One region of the Pseudomonas sp. JZ114 genome, then DNA from elsewhere that is predicted to be linked to it. Evidence: predicted binding sites of a transcription regulator. Region 1 holds the regulator's gene; the other holds the start of a gene.
What was found. The regulator FliA, encoded in region 1, starts transcription of late flagellar genes. The targets are predictions, from matches to a motif close to CTAAAGTTTNNNNNNNNNNNGCCGNTAA.
Positions count from the first base shown of each region.

Region 2: the regulator FliA is predicted to act here: its motif matches at 1,980-2,007, upstream of JQR90_RS17935 (methyl-accepting chemotaxis protein).

Region 1 covers NZ_CP069256.1:1,726,947-1,730,364, forward strand. The annotation lists gene flhF (flagellar biosynthesis protein FlhF) at 1-756, shown strand, start outside; gene fleN (flagellar synthesis regulator FleN) at 932-1,759, shown strand; gene fliA (RNA polymerase sigma factor FliA) at 1,756-2,496, shown strand; gene JQR90_RS08105 (chemotaxis response regulator CheY) at 2,576-2,950, shown strand; gene JQR90_RS08110 (protein phosphatase CheZ) at 2,970-3,418, shown strand, end outside.
Region 2 covers NZ_CP069256.1:3,817,808-3,821,225, forward strand. The annotation lists gene JQR90_RS17935 (methyl-accepting chemotaxis protein) at 1-1,859, opposite strand, end outside; gene rarD (EamA family transporter RarD) at 2,109-3,011, shown strand; gene JQR90_RS17945 (glycine cleavage system protein R) at 2,984-3,418, opposite strand, start outside.

The sequences.
Region 1 (3,418 bases):
AGTGTGAACGAGCCCCGTCAGGCCTGGCGTATGCTGCTGGCCCATCTGACCCAGGCAATTGACACGCCCCAGGTTGATCTGCTGGAAGAGGGCGGTATCGTCGCGTTCGTCGGTCCTGCCGGATCGGGCAAGACCACTACGCTGTCCAAAATGGCAGCGAGCTATGTTCTGAAGTATGGCGCGCAAAGTCTTGCGCTGGTCACCATGGATAGCCATCGCATCGGCGCCCAAGAGCAAATCAAGACGTTGGGTCATATTCTCGATGTGCCGGTTACCGTTGTAGATCCACGTCAGTCGCTGGCTCAGGCGCTTGAGCCACTGGCTCGCAAGCGTATGGTCCTGATCGATACGGCAGGTATCCCAGCCAATGACCCCTCCCTGCGTCTGCAGTTGGAAGCGCTGGCTAATGAGAAACTGAAGATTCGCAACTATCTGGTCATGGCTGTAACCAGCCAGAGCCAGGTGCTGAAAGCGGCTTATCACAACTACAAGGGGTGCGGTCTGGCTGGTTGTGTTCTGACCAAACTGGATGAATCCGCGACGTTGGGTGAAGCTCTCGGTATAGCCATTAGCCATCATATCCCGGTAGCCTATCTCTCCGACGGTCCTCGCATCCCTGACGACCTGCATATTGCGCGCAAGCATCAGCTGGTTAGCCGTGCAGTCAATCGTCAGCTGACCGAGGAGCCAGCAGAGGAAACCATGGCGGATATGTTTGCCGAGCTTTATCAAAAGCCGGCCAAGCGCGTCGGTTAAGTTACAGTTTTTTGCAAGTTGGGTAAGGTTTTTGCAACAGAAGGTTTACAGGCGTCGTAGTGTCAGAAAGCAGTACACGCTTCAGGTTTAGTGCCAGCTGGCTCGTTAGCATAACGATCTGGCTACACCATAAGTGCCCTCTACGGGCTGGCTGGTTTTTCATAGGTGTACAGCAATGGGTATGCATCCCGTACAGGTAATTGCAGTGACAGGCGGCAAGGGAGGTGTTGGGAAAACCAACGTTTCGGTAAACCTTTCGCTGGCGTTGGCTGAACTGGGCCGACGTGTCATGTTGCTCGATGCCGACTTGGGCTTGGCAAACGTCGACGTTTTGCTCGGTTTGACTCCGAAGCAGACGCTCGCCGATGTGATCGAAGGCAAATGTGATCTTCGCGACGTGATTTTGCAAGGCCCTGGCGGTATCCGGGTCGTTCCGGCCGCTTCCGGTGCGCAAGCCATGGTGCAGTTGTCGTCTCTTCAACATGCCGGTCTGATCCAGGCATTCAGTGACATCAGCAACGATATCGATGTGCTTGTTGTCGATACGGCTGCCGGCATCGGTGATTCGGTCGTGAGCTTTGTACGGGCTGCCCAGGAGGTACTTCTGGTGGTCTGTGATGAGCCTACTTCGATCACGGACGCTTATGCGCTTATCAAGATGTTCAACCGCGATCATGGAATCACGCGGTTTCGCGTACTGGCGAATATGGCATTGACGCCCCAGGAAGGTCGCAATCTCTTTGCTAAGCTGACCAAGGTAACTGACCGTTTCTTGGATGTGGCTCTGCAGTATGTGGGTGCGGTTCCTTTTGATGAATGTGTACGGAAAGCCGTCCAGAAGCAGCGGTCCGTATACGAAGCATACCCGCGCTCCAAAGCCGCTCTGGCTTTCCGGGCTATTGCCCAGAAGGTGGATGCTTGGCCCTTGCCGGCCAACCCACGCGGTCACTTGGAGTTTTTCGTCGAACGATTGGTGCAACCCACTGTAGGGCCAAATGTATGACAGCGTCCAGCGGTCTCCGTATGTACAGTAAATCTCAGACCCATTCACAGCAGGAGCAACTGATCAATCAGTATGCGCCGCTGGTCAAGCGCATTGCCTATCACCTGTTGGCGCGTCTGCCTGCCAATGTACAGGTGGAAGATCTCATGCAGGCCGGCATGATCGGCCTGCTCGAGGCCTCCAAGAAGTACGATGCCGGCAAAGGTGCAAGCTTTGAAACCTATGCCGGTATCCGTATCCGCGGAGCCATGCTGGACGAGGTTCGCAAAGGTGATTGGGCACCTCGTTCGGTGCATCGTAACAGCCGTATGGTGGCCGATGCGATTCGTGCTGTTGAAGCAAGAACGGGTCGTGACGCTAAAGATCCTGAAGTTGCTGCCGAACTTGGTGTAAGCCTTGAAGAATATTACGGCATTCTCAATGACACATTGGGAAGTCGCCTGTTCAGCTTCGATGACTTGATGGAAGAGGGTGAGCACGGTCTCGAAGAGAGCGGAGCCCATGATTTCGAGCCAGGTCGAGGACTGGAAGATGATCGTTTCAAGCAGGCCCTGGCGGAAGCCATTGCCAATCTTCCAGAGCGTGAGCGTCTCGTCTTGTCGCTGTATTACGACGAGGAGTTGAACCTAAAGGAAATCGGAGAGGTGCTTGGGGTAAGTGAATCCCGAGTCTGTCAACTGCACAGTCAGTGCGCAGCACGTCTGCGGGCTCGTCTGGCTGAATGGCGTTCGCGCTAAGGCAAAACACTAAGCATGTATGGCATGCCTTTGAAAAGGCATGTCTGGGGTAAGGATGGAGGTCGACTTGGACAAAGATATGAAAATTCTCATCGTGGACGATTTTTCCACCATGAGACGCATCATCAAGAATCTGCTGCGAGATCTGGGGTTCACCAATACTACCGAGGCCGACGACGGCTTGACGGCGTTGCCGATGCTGCAAAGCGGCAACTTCGACTTCCTGGTAACGGACTGGAACATGCCGGGTATGACCGGTATCGACCTGCTACGGGAAGTCCGTGCCGATGCACGCCTGAAGAACCTGCCTGTTCTGATGGTAACGGCCGAAGCCAAGCGCGAACAAATTGTCGAGGCAGCTCAAGCGGGTGTGAATGGTTACGTTGTGAAGCCGTTTACTGCCCAGGTGCTCAAAGAAAAGATCGACAAGATCTTTGAGCGGGTCAACGGCTGATAACCATCTCGAGGATGTTATGGACCTTGGCAGTAAATCATTCGAAGACCTGGAATCGACCCTGAAAAAGCATGCCCAAGAGCTGGTTGCCAGCCTTGAAGATGGCAATTTCAGCCAGGCAGTGCAGCTCATCAATGAGCTCAATCAGGTGCGAGATCGTGGTCTGTATCAGGAAATCGGCAAGCTGACGCGTGAGTTGCACAACGCGATCGTCAACTTCCAGATCGATCCCCAGGCGTCCTATGCCAATGAAGTAACAAACATTGCAGACGCCACCGATCGCCTAAGCTACGTTGTGGAAATGACGGAGCGTGCTGCCAACCGTACCATGGACTTGGTCGATGCCAGCACACCGCTTATCGAATCATTTGGTAAGGACGCTCATGACCTCCACGCCGAGTGGGGCCGCTTTATGCGGCGCGAGCTCAGTGCCGAGGAGTTCCGCGAGCTGGCCAAGCGCGTCGGTGC
Region 2 (3,418 bases), 2.1 Mb from region 1:
TCAGCCAGCTTGTCGATATCCGTGCCGATTTCGCCAGCGTTCTGCTGAGTCTTTTCCGCCAGCTTGCGTACCTCGTCTGCTACTACAGCAAACCCACGCCCCTGCTCACCCGCACGAGCAGCTTCGATGGCAGCGTTGAGTGCCAGCAGGTTGGTCTGCCCGGCGATCTGCTGAATCATCTGCACAATGGACTGGATCTTCAGGCTCGATTGCGCCAAATCATTAGCACTGCGCACCACACTTTCAGCCTGACTGGACAGACTCTTGACGGTGCCACCCGCCTGATCGATCACGCTGCCCTGCTGATTGATGGTTGAGCTAAGATCATCCATCGATACGTGCAATTCACCGGCATAGTGATTTAACTGCTGAGCAATCTGCTCCTGGCTTTGATCCGCCTGATGCAGCACTGCACCCAAATCTTCAAGACCACGGAAAACCGGTTTGATGTGGTCATCCAGGCCGTTGCTGTCGATGTAGCTGGCAAAGTTCTTGCGCTTGAATTCATCGATCTGCTTGACCACAACCTGGCTCAAGCCCGCCAGCTTCTTGATCTGCCGACGCAGGAAAAAGGCCTTGAATTCGCCGTAATGCGCGGTGAAGTTGTCGATGTACTCATCGCGGAACGGCGCGCCTTCCGGGGTACGGAAGAAAAATACCGCCGTCAGCGTCTGGTTCAGGTTAAGCCCCAGAATCTCGCCAAAGGTAGAAAAGCCCACCACAGGAATATCATCAAACGCTTCGTTCATGCGGCTCAGGTCGTTGCCATTGTTCAAGCGACGCAGAATGCAGTCGTTGAGTAGCCCGCCTACCGGTTTGCCGGACTTGCCTTGCAGGAAACGTTGAAGGTCTTTACGGGTGGCCTCAAGAATAGGCGTACGCTTGACCATCACCAGCTCTTCACCCGGCGCCACGTCACAGAAAAGGTGGATACGCTCCTTGTCATAATCGATCTGGGCAATGGAGCGAACAAACAGCTCCTCACCCACACGAATAGCAAACGAGTAATTGGCCAGACGCTTTTCCAGGTCCTTGGGCTCGCAGTTCAGCGATTCGCACAGGGCGGCTACCATCGAGCGGACATTGCCCTTGGAGTCGATCACCTGACTGATGTAGCGCTCTTCCAGCGACGCGGTGAGCACGCTCAGGCTAACTGATGTCGGCTCGAAGTTCTGGCTTTTGAACACACCGAAGCGGGCATTACGGGCGCATTTCAGAAATACGATCTGTACGTGGTTTTCGTAGCTGCGCTTGCCGTCATGGATCAAGGTTTTAACGAAGTCGGTCTTGCCACCAGCAGAGCCGCCTACGAATAGGCAGGGAAAACGGCCCGACTCGTAAAGGGCTTCCATGAAGAACGATTCGGATGCCGACAGGCCGTCAAACGTGACGTAAGCCAAGGTATCGCGATGGTCGATAGTCGTGTTGACACGCAGCCGCTTAATCGACTCGATCAGCTTGGCGATTCGCTGCTGCATGGACATACGTGGCCCTCGGGCGCGGATGTCCTGGCTTTCCAACGGCACATAAACGGTTTCGGCCGAAGCGATGATGCTGGCATCAAACAGCTGCAGCACAACCCGATCCCACTGGTTACCTGTGGCGCAGTAGAGCTGATCGTTCTGGCTGCACAGCTCGCCGGAGGTCGTGCACAGGGTAAGGGCGGCGCCAGGGAAACGTTCGGCTACCTGGCGAGCCACCTTGTCCAGATCAACATGGGGCGAAACGAAACCGGCGATATAGGTCGGTTCGAATCGCAGGGTTTTCAGGTGGCTCTGCAACTGCCCGGAAGAGCTCAGTACGCTCATTACGCCGCCGGACTGGGCACTGGCGGGCTTGAGCCGGGAAAACAAGTTCATCATGAAATTTACCTGATAAAAAAGAATGCCAGACGTACGCCCACCCGCAGCGTTGAAGAACAGCACTACCCAGGATGATGGGCCGCCGTCCTCAGCAGCACGAATATGTGGTGTATCAGGATGTCGACCCGCCGCAGAAGAACTGAAGCCCCTTTGTCATTGGACAAATCGATCGAGCCCATGGGAAAAGCGGCCTTTTCTTTGCTTGCGAGCTATGATTAGGGGCCTTACGAATACTAGAGACACATCATGTCCACATCCCCGCGCCAGGGTTACGTATTAGGCCTTACCGCCTATGCGCTCTGGGGACTATTTCCGTTGTACTTCAAACTGCTTGCCAGCATTCCTCCCGTCGAGATCCTGATCCAGCGTATCTTCTGGTCGGCCCTGATCGGGGTCTTGCTGCTTTTGATCTGGAAACATCAGGGCTGGTGGCGCGATTTGCGTGCCAATCCCTCCCGGATTGCCCGGTTATGGCTGAGTGGCCTGCTGGTGGGCGGCAACTGGCTGACCTACATCTGGGCGGTCAACAGTAACCATGTAATCGAAGCCAGCCTTGGGTATTACATCAACCCGCTCATCAATGTGCTGTTGGGCATGGTGGTGCTGGGCGAGCGGTTAAGGCCCCTGCAGTGGCTGGCCGTGGGAATGGCTGCCCTAGGCGTTGCCCAGCAGATCTGGACGCTTGGCCAGCTGCCCTGGGTATCCCTGGTGCTGGCCTTCAGCTTTGCTTTTTACGGACTGGTGCGCAAGGGCACCCAGGTGGCTGCCCTACCAGGCATGGTGGTCGAAACCTGGCTACTGGTCCCGCTGGCTGCAATTGCACTACCCTTGTTGACCCAGCAGGTCAGCCTGGAACCGGCACTCTGGCAGTCGCCGATGGCCATCGTACTGATCCTGTCTGGCCCCGTTACGCTGGTTCCCCTGCTCTGCTTCAACGCAGCGGCGCGCAAACTGCCCTATTCGACATTGGGCTTCCTGCAGTACCTGGCCCCTACGCTGGTGCTGATACAGGCAGTCTTCCTGTTCCACGAGCCCTTCCCCATGGAGCGGATGGCCGCCTTCCTGTGTATCTGGGCAGGCCTTGCCGTGTTCAGCTTTGACGCCTGGCGCTCCCTGCGTCGTTACGCAGCCCCCGCTGCCCGCACCTGACCGTCGTGGTTGTCACGGTAGACTGCCAGCTCGACCATCAAATCGTCCGCCAGGGTCTCCAGACTCTGGCGGAGCGTATCCAGCTCAAGGGCGGGCGGCAGGGCCAGCAGCGCCGTGGTGTGGAACAACTGTTCGCTGCTCATCGGCGCCGCCCGCACATCAGTACTGAGCCGCTCGACATTAACGCCTAGCCGGGTGAGCTGACGGGTAATGTCCCGAACGATCCCGGGACGGTCATTGCCCAGCAGATCCAGCTGGATGAGCTGAGGCTTGGGTGCCTGCTCTATCTGGCTTTCCGCTACCAGCACACGCATGCCCCTCACATCCAGCCCTTTCAGCTGGGCAACCAGGGCTTCGCGTTGTTCCGGCGCGACATTGACGCTCAGGATTCCGGCGAACTGACCTGC